Regions from separate parts of the Mesorhizobium sp. WSM4810 genome, predicted to be linked through region 1. Evidence: predicted binding sites of a transcription regulator. Region 1 holds the regulator's gene; each other region holds the start of a gene.
What was found. The regulator LexA, encoded in region 1, represses DNA repair genes until DNA is damaged. The targets are predictions, from matches to a motif close to TGTTCNNNNTGTGTTCNG.
Positions count from the first base shown of each region.

Region 1 (3,869 bases):
CCGACACCATCGTCATCCAGGAGAATGTCCGCGACCTCGGCGGCGGCATCGTCGAAGTGACCGCGCCGACGGTTGAAGGCCGCAACATCCGCCGCCTCGGGCTCGATTTCTCGCAGGGCGACGCGCTGCTGGAGAAAGGCCGCCTGCTTGATCCGGCGGCATTGTCGCTGGCGGCATCGGCCAACCACCAACAGGTCAGCGTGGTGAAACGGCCGCTGGTCGCCATCATCGCCACCGGCGACGAATTGCTGCCGCCGGGCAGCGACCTTGGCCCCGACCAGATCATCTCCTCCAATGCCTATGGCGTCGCCGCCGCGGCCCGCTCGGTCGGCGCCTGCGCACTCGATCTCGGCATCGCCCCCGACCGCAAGGAGGCGATCGCCGCGCTGGTGAAAAAAGCCGTCGCCGCAGGCGCGGACGTCATCGTTACGCTGGGCGGCGCCTCGGTCGGCGACCACGACCTCGTCCATGACGTGCTGACCGGTGAAGGCATGGCGCTCGATTTCTGGAAAATCGCCATGCGGCCCGGCAAGCCACTGATGTTCGGGCGGCTGGGCGACATCCGCTGCATCGGCCTGCCCGGCAATCCGGTGGCCAGCCTGGTCTGCACGCAGCTCTTTCTGAAGCCGCTGCTGGCGCGGCTCGGCGGCCGCGCTTTCCGCCAGGACATGCGTCAGGCGCGGCTTGGCGCCGCCATGCCGGCCAACGATCTCAGACAGGACTATGTACGCGCGGTGGTGAAGGAAGAAGCCGGCACGCTTGAGGCAACGCCGTTCAGTATCCAGGATTCCTCGATGCTCAGAATGCTGGCCGACGCCAACGGACTGGTCGTGCGCGAGCCATTCGCTCCCGCGGCCGCAGCGGGCGCCGCCTGCAGCGTGCTGATGCTACGCTGAACAAAGCGTCAACACATTCATTAAACTTTAAATGGTTGCGGAACACAAATGGAACAGATAGTGTTTGTTCTGGGTTTGTTTTTCTGATTCTGTTGGGGGTCGCGATGCTGACACGCAAACAACATGAACTGCTGATGTTCATCCACGAGCGGCTGAAGGAAAGCGGCATTCCGCCCTCGTTCGATGAGATGAAGGAAGCGCTCGACCTCGCCTCCAAATCGGGGATCCACCGGCTGATCACGGCGCTGGAGGAACGCGGTTTCATTCGCCGCCTGCCCAACCGCGCCCGCGCGCTGGAGGTGCTGCGCCTGCCCGATTCGATCGCGCCGGGCCTCAATGCGGCGCGCAAATTCTCGCCGAGCGTCATTCAAGGCAGCCTTGGGCAAGGCGGCCTTGGACAGGGCGGCCTCGGACGGCAGATCAAGCCGGCGCCTTCGCGCATGCGTGCGGCCGGCAATGACGACGACGTCGTTGCCACCGTCTCCATACCGGTGATGGGCCGCATCGCTGCCGGTGTGCCGATCGACGCCATCCAGCACCAGACGCATTCGATCTCGGTGCCACCGGACATGATCACCGGCGGCACGCACTACGCGCTGGAGGTCAAGGGTGATTCGATGATCGAGGCCGGCATCTTCGACGGCGACACGGTCATCATCCGCAACGCCGACACCGCCCAGCCTGGCGAGATCATTGTCGCTCTGGTCGACGAGGAGGAAGCGACGCTGAAGCGATTCCGCCGCAAAGGTGCCTCGATCGCACTGGAAGCCGCCAATCCGGCCTACGAGACGCGCATCTTCGGGCCGGACCGGGTCAAGGTGCAGGGCAAGCTCGTCGGACTGATCCGGCGTTACTGAACGGCAGGCTTCTTGGGTTTCTCGGCCCTGAGGTATGGCGGCAGGCCCCTCGCCTCGCGCGAAAACCGCCGCTGCTCATGCCAGGGCCTGTATGGCTGTCTGACGGCAAAACGGATTTCTGCGCGCGTCGTCGCCGATAGCGGATCGAAGAAGACGGCGGCACTGCCCATGCGAGCGAGCTGCCGTTTGGTGACGACGAGAACCAGCGGGTTGCGGCAGGGTTTGTAATAGGCTGTGGCATCGTCGATGACGATCAAATCCGCAAAGGCACAGGCCGGCCGCGCGGTTTTGCGGTTGTCGGCGAGCGCAATGAGCGCGCCGGACGGATGCCGGGCCAAGCACAGGCCGGCAGTGCAGGTGAAAGGCGCTCCCGGTGGCAGGTCGGCCGGGTCGGCGATGTCGAACCGCACATCTCCTTTTTCGAATGTCTCCGGCTCGACGATCGTTGTTGAAACCAGCGCATGTTTCCAGTTGTCGGTGGTGAATTCGTTCGAACGCATCCGGTTGACGGCAAGTTCGCCGCCGCCGATCGGCAGCGCCACCAGATGCGCATCCTCCGAGATCAGCACGTCGGGGGTGCGCGTCTCGGAAATCGTCAGCAGGCCGGCGAGCGCAAAGGGAAGTGCCGCAAGTCGCAGCCATGTCGTCGCCATCGTGGCGATGACCAGGGCGACCGTCACCAGCAGAACCGATTGCAACGAAATCAGGCCGACTGCATCGACCGGCGAACGCTCCGAGATCCATCCCGAAATTGCAATCATCGCCGTCAGGCCCTTGCCCATCATGTAGAGGAAAGGGCCGTCGAGGCCGAAAGGCATTGCCAAGGCGCTGAGGACGGCCAGGAACATGACGATCGTGACGATCGGCATGACGGCCAGATTGGCGAACAGGCTGAGCGGCGAGACGCGCTGGAAGTGCCAGATGGCGAAGAGCGCGGTGGCGCTGCCGGCAATGATGGACGTCATTGCGATGGTGCCTGCCCCGGCGACGAGCTTGCGCGTGACGAAAGCGACCGGTGACCGTCGCTGTCGCGGCGCCTTGGCCTTGTCGGCACGATAGTCGGACCAACCGGCATAGGCGCCCACGAGAGCCGCAGTCGCGGCGAACGACATCTGGAAGCTTGCGCCGACCACCTCGTGCGGCGACACGACGATAACGGCGATGGCCGAAATCGCCAGGTTGCGCATGGTGAGTGCCGCCCGGTCGAACAGCACGGCGACAAGCATTACCGCCAGCATGATGAAGCTGCGTTCAGCCGCGACCACGATACCGGAAAAGATCAGATAGGCAGCGATGGAGACGAGTGCGGCAGCAGCCGCATATTTCTTGACCGGCCGGCGCGACGAAAAGTCGGGAAACAGCGCAAAGGCGCCGCGCAGCAATCCCATGACGGTGCCGGCGACAAGCGCCATGTGCAGGCCGGAAATGGAGATGATGTGGTAGATGCCGGTGCGCCGCATCGATTCGTTTATCTCTTCGGGGATGCCGGCACGCACGCCGACGATCAGCGCAGCGGCAATCTCCCCCTCGGCACCACCGATGCTGTCCCTGATATGGTCGGCGATGGTTTCGCGCGCCTTCTCGATCGACGAAGAAAGGCGTGCGGTTAACGGTGCATCTTCGGAGACGACGATCTTTGGACTGCCGAGGAAAAAGCCACTGGCACCGATACCGGCGAAATAGCTGTCAAAGGAAAAGTCAAAGCTGTCCGGTCTGACCGGGCCAGTCGGAGGCAGAAGCCTCACATAGCCGGTTGCCACCGAGCCTGCGGTCATCTCAGCGGGAATCTTGCGTGCCGACACCCTGACACGTTCGGGTGCATAACGCAGTGTCGGCCGGGCGGTCGACATCACATCGATGGTCAGCCTGATCCGGCCGTTCGCCATTTGGTCGAGCCTGACGACACGGCCGGTCAGCCGGGTCTGGATTTCCGAACCGAGCATCTTCGTTCCGGCGCGCCAGGTTTCAACCTTGGCGGCGAGCACACCAAGCGCGCACAGCAACGCTGCCATGAAGCACAGGTGCGTTTTGCGGCGTGAGCGCGTGACGGCCGCACACAATGCCGTAAGGACCACGACGGCGATGGGCTGGGCAAAGTCCGGTTCGACGGCAAGCG
Region 1 covers NZ_JBVVQV010000017.1:138,736-142,604, forward strand. Annotated here, with positions in the region: gene AC0L3O_RS23225 (molybdopterin molybdotransferase MoeA) at 1-896, shown strand, start outside; gene lexA (transcriptional repressor LexA) at 1,001-1,753, shown strand; gene AC0L3O_RS23235 (ComEC/Rec2 family competence protein) at 1,747-3,869, opposite strand, start outside.

Region 2 (3,869 bases), on a different contig from region 1:
GGGCGCTGCTGGCCGGCGGGCACGACGTGGCGCTGCAGGCGCTGCTCCGCAGCGCCGGCCTGGCCGCGGCCACGCACGCCATCATCCTGCGCGCGCTGAAGATCTGGCGCGAGGTCGCCAATGGCAAGCGCCTCGCCGGCGTCCAGGAAGTCAGCTGGCTGATGCTGAAGGAATTGGGCGGGCAGTCCGCCGAAGGCGATCTCGCCGGATTGGTCAAATCGATCCACCTCGATGCGCTGCGCGAAAACGCGCGCGGTCACGCGCTGGCGATCGCGGCGGCTTAGGCCTTATCCTTCACGAAGAACTCCGGGAACTCCGCATTCGACGCGAGCGGGTTAGCTCAGATGTCCAGCACTTCCGTCTCGGCGAATTCCGCGCGTTCCTGGATGAAGCGGAAGCGGGCTTCCGGCTTGGTGCCCATCAGCGCGTCGACCGCATCCTTGGTCGCCGCCTCGGCATCGATCACGTCGACCCTGAGCAGCGTGCGCTTTCTCGGGTCCATGGTGGTTTCCTTGAGCTGGGCGGCCATCATTTCGCCCAACCCCTTGAAGCGGCCGATTTCGACCTTGCCGCGCCCGGTGAACTCGGTGCGCAGCAGTTCGTCCTTGTGCGCATCGTCGCGGGCATAGGCGACCTTGCCGCCTTGGCGGATCGAGTAGAGCGGCGGCACCGCCAGGTAGAGATGGCCGTCGCGGACCAGGCTCGGCATCTCCTGATAGAAGAAGGTGATCAGCAGCGAAGCGATGTGGGCGCCGTCGACGTCGGCGTCGGTCATGATGATGACCCGGTCGTAGCGCAGATCCTGATCGCGGTATTTTGACCGCGTGCCACAGCCAAGCGCCTGGATCAGGTCGGAAATCTGCTGGTTGCCAGCCAGCTTGTCGTTGCCGGCGCTGGCGACGTTGAGAATCTTGCCGCGCAGCGGCAGCACTGCCTGGCTGGCGCGGTCGCGCGCCTGTTTCGCCGAGCCGCCGGCCGAATCGCCCTCGACGATGAAGAGCTCGGCGCCGGCCGCGGCATTCTGCGTGCAGTCGGCGAGCTTGCCGGGCAGGCGCAGCTTGCGCACCGCGCTCTTGCGCGAGACTTCCTTCTCCTGGCGGCGGCGCACCCGCTCGTCAGCACGCGCGATCACCCATTCGAGCAGCTTCGAAGCTTCCTGCGGGTTGTCGGCCAGCCAGTGGTCGAAGGGGTCGCGGATCGCGGCCTCGACGATCCTGATCGCCTCGATCGTCGCCAGCCGGTCCTTGGTCTGGCCGACGAATTCCGGCTCGCGGATGAACACCGACAGCATGCCCGCCGCCGAGATCATGACGTCTTCCGAGGTGACGATCGAAGCGCGCTTGTTGCCGACCAGCTCGGCATAGGCGCGCAGGCCGCGCGTCAAGACGTTGCGGAAGCCGGCCTCGTGGGTGCCGCCTTCGCCGGTCGGAATGGTGTTGCAGTAGGAATTGAGGAACCCGTCGCCGCCGAACCAGGTCACCGCCCATTCGAGCGAGCCGTGGCCGCCTTGCCTGTCGCTTTTGCCGGCAAAGATTTCGCGGGTGACCTGGAATTCGTCGCCGAGCGAGGCTTTCAGATAATCCTTGAGGCCACCGGGAAAATGGAACTCGGCCTTGGCCGGCGTCGTGTCCTTCTCCTTGATCAGCGAGGGGTCGCAGGTCCAGCGGATCTCGACGCCACCGAACAGATAGGCTTTCGAGCGCGTCATCCGGTAGAGCCGCGCCGGCTCGAACGCCGCACCCTTGCCGAAGATCTGCTCGTCGGGATGGAAGCGTATCCTGGTGCCGCGGCGGTTATGCACCTCGCCGAGCTGCTCCAGACCGGTCACCGGAACGCCGCGCGAAAAGCGCTGGCGATAGAGCTGGCGGCCGCGCGCGACCTCGACCTCGAGATGGTCCGACAGCGCGTTGACGACGGAGACGCCGACGCCGTGCAGGCCGCCCGAGGTTTCGTAGACCTTGCTGTCGAACTTGCCGCCCGAATGCAGCGTCGTCATGATGACTTCGAGCGCCGGCTTCTTGAATTTCGGATGCGGATCGACCGGAATGCCGCGGCCATTGTCGGTCACCGCCAGATATCCGTCGGCCGAAAGCTCGACATCGATGAAAGTCGCGTGGCCGGCGACCGCCTCGTCCATCGAATTGTCGATGACCTCGGCGAACAGATGGTGCATCGCCTTGTCGTCCGTGCCGCCGATATACATGCCGGGCCGCCGCCGCACCGGCTCCAGCCCTTCCAGAACCTCGATGTCGGCGGCACTGTAGCTCTCGCTGCCGTCGCGGGATGCCGGGCGCTTCGCCGCCTGCACCAGCGGGTCGGCCGGGCGCGCGGTGGCGCGAACCGGTTGCGGCTGCTTGTCCAAATTGCCGAAAAGATCGTTGCTGTCGTTCATGCTGGTCCTGGATTGCGATGCTGCGAATCACCACCCGATACTGCCACGCTTTTTGCGGGCAGGCGACGGAGGTTCCCGTTACGTTCGAGGATAGAGCCTCTTACTGCAAAACCATTCGACAACCAAGCGGCGGAAATGGGCCGAGGGCATCGACGCTTTGTAAACCTTGTCCGGAGGTTACGCCGGAAGGTTGGCCGAAAAAGGGTATTCGCGGATTGCTGCTGACCTAGAATGCGGCAGAACCCGAGAAGAGGCTGTCGCTTACGCATGTTGGATTACAGTTCGCTCCTGCTTGCGGCAGCGCTGTCGGGCACGTGCCTCAGCATCACCCTGTTTGCGATCTGGTGCACCGCGCCACAGGCACGCTTTGTGCTGACGGTGGCGTGCGGCATTCTCGTGCTCGTCGCACATGTGGTCTTGTTCTGGCACTATGCCAAGCATCCCAGCCCCTGGCTTTGCCAGATTGTACTTGCGCTTCTCAGCCTGGGCCTTCTGACCCTCTGCCTGTCGGCCATGCAGTATCTCGGCGTCCATGACTACAGGCGCGCCATCTTGCCGACCCTGGCTGCGATGGCGGTTTGCGCAGGCGCGACGTCGCTGGGCTTTGACGGCGTCGGCTTCATCGTCACCTACGCGACGGTAACGGCGCTGCTCTCGCTTATCGGGGTGATGTTCTGGATCAAAGGTGGTCATGATCGCCGGATATTGCTGGTCGTTTCGTTCCTGAGCGGCGTCTGTGCGCTGTCCTTCGGACTTTGCGGCGCGGTCCTGCTGGTCAAGGGCCAATGGGTGCTCGGCGTTGCGCCCGACAACTGGGCCGAACGGTTGAATTCCGCCGTGGCGGTCGCCTGCATGACGGGGCTCGGCGCATTGACGCTCTCCCTGCACCATTTGCAGGCGCAGATCGAACTGAAGGCCGAGACCATGACCGACCCATTGACCGGGCTGATGAACCGGCGGGCGTTGACGGCATTCTACGGCGAGCGGATTTTCGGCCCGTTCATGTCCGTCGCCATGTTCGACCTCGACCATTTCAAGAAGACGAACGATGTATTCGGTCATCCGGTTGGCGATCAGGTTCTGCGCCGCTTCGCCGCTGTCGTCAGAAAATACTCCAGGACCGGCGTCGACGCCTTCCGGCTGGGCGGCGAGGAATTCGTCCTCGTCATGTCGCGGATGACTGAAGAGAAGGCTTACGACATTGCGAGCAAGATCAGCGTCGCCTTCGGCACGGAAGTCGTCGCCACCCAGCTTGGTCCGTTGCGCAGCACAGTCAGTGGCGGCATCGGCTTTGGCGGGACGGATGGCACCAGTCTCGACAATGTGCTGGCCGAAGCCGACGCCGCACTCTATGCGGCAAAGCGCGCCGGGCGAAATCGCGTCGTCGCCCAGAACAAGGCGAGCAAGGCCGACGCGCCGGCCTTGCGTTCTGCCTGATTGAGGCTTCTATCTTCTTGTTAGACCATGATCTTGTCCG
Region 2 covers NZ_JBVVQV010000009.1:203,655-207,523, reverse strand. Annotated here, with positions in the region: gene AC0L3O_RS16085 (DUF2336 domain-containing protein) at 1-284, shown strand, start outside; gene parE (DNA topoisomerase IV subunit B) at 341-2,392, opposite strand; gene AC0L3O_RS16075 (GGDEF domain-containing protein) at 2,660-3,829, shown strand.
Region 2: the regulator LexA is predicted to act here: its motif matches at 2,463-2,480, upstream of parE (DNA topoisomerase IV subunit B).

Region 3 (3,869 bases), on a different contig from region 1:
CCCTTGACGTTGAACGAGAAGCGGCCTGGCTGATAGCCGCGCGCCTTGGACTCCGGCAGGCCGGCGAACCAGTCGCGGATCGGCGTGAAGGCGCCGGTATAGGTGGCGGGATTGGAGCGCGGCGTCCGTCCGATCGGCGACTGGTCGATATCAATGACCTTGTCGAGGAATTCGAGGCCCTCGATGCGGTCGTGCTCGGCCGGGTGCTCGCGCGAGCCCATGATGCGGCGCGACGCCGCCTTGAACAAGGTCTCGATCAGGAAGGTCGACTTGCCGCCGCCGGAGACGCCGGTGACGGCGGTGAAGGTGCCGAGCGGGATTTCGGCGGTAACGTTCTTCAGATTGTTGCCGCGCGCGCCGACGATCTTCAGGCGCCGGTTCTTCTTGGCCTCGCGCCGCACCGCCGGCGTTGCCACTTCGAGCTCGCCGGACAAATATTTGCCGGTGATCGAGGCGGGGCTGGCCATGATCTGCTGCGGCGTTCCCTGCGCGATGATGTGGCCGCCGTGGATGCCGGCGGCCGGGCCGATATCGACGACATAGTCGGCATGCAGGATGGCGTCTTCGTCATGCTCGACGACGATCACCGTGTTGCCGATGTCGCGCAAATGCTTCAGCGTGTCGAGCAGGCGCGCATTGTCGCGCTGGTGCAGGCCGATCGACGGCTCGTCCAGCACATAGAGCACGCCGGTGAGGCCGGAGCCGATCTGCGAGGCCAGCCGAATGCGCTGGCTCTCGCCGCCCGACAGCGTGCCGGAATTGCGCGACAGCGTCAGGTAGTCGAGCCCGACATCGTTGAGGAAGCGCAGCCGCTCGCGGATTTCCTTGAGCACGCGCACCGCGATCTCGTGCTGCTTGTCGCTGAGTGCGGCGGGCAGCTCGGTGAACCATTGGTCGGCCTTGCGGATCGACAGCTCGGTGACCTCGCCGATGTGCTTGCCGGCAATCTTCACCGCCAGCGCTTCCGGCTTCAGCCGGTAGCCGCGGCAGGCCGGGCAAGGCGTGGCCGACATGAAGCGCTCGATCTCCTCGCGCATCCAGGCAGATTCGGTTTCCTTCCACCGCCGTTCGAGATTGGGGATCACGCCTTCGAAGGTCTTTGTCGTCTGGTAGGAGCGCAGCCCGTCATCATACTGGAAAGTGACCTCGCGCTCGCCGGTGCCGTGCAGGATGGCTCGCTTTGCCTCTTCGGTCAGGTCCCGGAACTTGTCCCCGAGCTTGAAGCCATAAGCCTTGCCCAGCGCCTCGAGCGTCTGCACGTAATAGGGTGAGGTCGATTTCGCCCATGGGCTGACGGCGCCGGCGCGCAGCGACAGATTGTCGTCGGGCACGATCAGGCTGGCGTCGATGGCGCGCTGGCTGCCGAGGCCGTCGCAGGTCGGGCAGGCGCCGAACGGGTTGTTGAAGGAAAACAGCCTGGGCTCGATCTCGGGAATGGTGAAGCCTGACACCGGGCAGGCGAATTTTTCGGAGAACAGGATGCGCTCATGCGTCTCATTCTTCGATTTGTTGACCGAATCCTCGCCGGTCTGGCTGGCGTCGAGCGGCCGGTCGGCGAATTCGGCCACCGCCAGCCCGTCGGCGAGCTTCAGCGCGGTCTCGATGGAATCGGCAAGCCGCGTCGCCAGATCGCCGCGCACGACGATGCGGTCGACGACGACGTCGAGGTCATGCTTGTACTTCTTGTCCAGCGCCGGCACGTCGGCGATTTCGTAAAAGACACCGTCGACCTTGACGCGCTGAAAACCCTTTTTCTGCAGCTCCAGCAGTTCCTTGCGGTATTCGCCTTTGCGGCCTCGCACCATCGGCGCCAGGATGAACAGACGCGTGCCTTCCTCGACCGCCAGCACGCGGTCGACCATCTGCGACACCGTCTGGCTCTCGATCGGCAGGCCGGTGGCCGGCGAATAGGGGATGCCGACGCGCGCGAACAGCAGCCGCATGTAGTCGTAGATCTCGGTGACGGTGCCAACCGTCGAGCGCGGGTTCTTCGACGTGGTCTTCTGCTCGATGGAGATGGCCGGCGACAAGCCGTCGATCTGGTCGACATCAGGCTTCTGCATCATTTCGAGGAACTGCCGCGCATAGGCCGACAGGCTCTCGACGTAGCGGCGCTGGCCCTCGGCATAGATGGTGTCGAAGGCGAGCGACGACTTGCCTGACCCCGACAGCCCGGTCATGACGATCAGGCTGTCACGCGGCAGGTCGAGATCGACATTCTTCAGATTGTGTTCGCGCGCCCCGCGAATGGAAAGATATTTATGGTCGGCCATCGCCGGTCGCCGCCTCAGATCTGGAATCTCGTGGGATGGCGGGTTGTCCCGGCCATCCCCTATGTAGGTAATTTCGCCACCGTTTCGAGAGAACTCTCGACCAAGCCTTTAACCGTCTTTCGCGCGGGCGAGCAAGCGGAAAGAACAAAGGCCGAACACGCTCCTGACAAATGCGTTCATGTAATCCACAGCCGACGTCGCGCTGCTCAAAACGGATGCAACTTTCGGATTCGCCACACAAGCGATCACGTTTTTGGTAAATCGGCTATCCAACTGTTGACGTCTCGGGCTCAGGGGGGCAGACTCCGAACGTCACCGAAGCCGACCGTCTTTCGATGGCCTCGCCGCCCCAAGGCGGCCTGCGAGACGCCGCAGGCTTTGCGATATGCGCTTCGGACGACACCAGTCGCAATGGACAGAAAAGGAGAGCAGAGGAATGACTCCACCGGACAGTCCCTTGAGGCTCCACGTGTCGCTGGAGCCGCGGCAGGCATAAGTGCCAGGGCTAGGCGTTTTGCGCCGCCCGACAAACCGTGACCTGCCGATCCCATTAAAATCAGAGACTACTAGTCGGATCGTCGGCTGAATGCCGCGAAGCATCCGAAATCAAAAGCCGGCAGTGTACTCCCGGCGAGTTTGGATTTCAGATCCAAAAAAAGCCCCGACCGTTTGCGGAAGCAGCGGCGGGGCTGTTCGTTTCAGAGCCGCAGGCGCACGAGTGCCTTGAGATTGTGGCAGCGATGGAGGCCGATGGAGGTGTCCTATCACCGGGGGCCTTCATCGAGCCCGCGCCGACATCGAAAATTATGCTGCCGGAAATCCTGACATCGGTATCGCCGATCTTGAACTGGCCGTTGCTGGGCACGGCCTCGTCGGGTTCGGCAGCCGGCTTGGCGATGCGATAGTCGTTGGTCACACCGGGCAGCGTGCCGTTCTGCGAAGGCGGTGAACTGTCTTCGGCGAACGCCGCGCCGGAGGTCATCGCCGCGACGGCGATACCGACAATCAGCCGGTGCGAGCAAATGCGTGAGATCTCAGACATCGGCGGACTGTATCGCCGCACTCTGGCCGAAGCCAGACCGGTGGCGATCAAACTAGCCGAACGGCTGACCGACGTTGCTTATGAGCCGGCTACCCTTTCACGCCGCTCTCTTACGCGTGTCAAAAACATGGTCGACAAGGCCCCATGTCTTTGCCCCCGCGGCGGTCATGAAATGATCGCGGTCGAGCGTGCGTTCGACTTCTTCGAACGTGCGACCACAGTGGTGCGCGTAAAGCTCGGTCATGCGCCGCTTGGTCCTGAGGATGCCTTCGGCGTGGCGCTGGATGTCGGAGGCCTGGCCCTGGAAACCGCCTGACGGCTGGTGCAGCAGGATGCTGGCGTTGGGCAGCGCGATGCGTCGCCCCGGGGTGCCGGCCATCAGCAGGAAGGAGGCCATCGAGGCGGCAAAGCCCATGCAGACGGTCGATACCGGACTGCTTATATACTGCATCGTGTCGTAGATGGCGAAACCGCTGGTCACCACGCCGCCCGGCGAATTGATGTAGAGGGAAATCTCCTTATCGGGATTGTCGGATTCCAGCGACAGGAGCTGG
Region 3 covers NZ_JBVVQV010000009.1:75,261-79,129, reverse strand. Annotated here, with positions in the region: gene uvrA (excinuclease ABC subunit UvrA) at 1-2,273, opposite strand, end outside; gene AC0L3O_RS15515 (hypothetical protein) at 2,917-3,366, opposite strand; gene AC0L3O_RS15510 (ATP-dependent Clp protease proteolytic subunit) at 3,413-3,869, opposite strand, start outside.
Region 3: the regulator LexA is predicted to act here: its motif matches at 2,414-2,431, upstream of uvrA (excinuclease ABC subunit UvrA).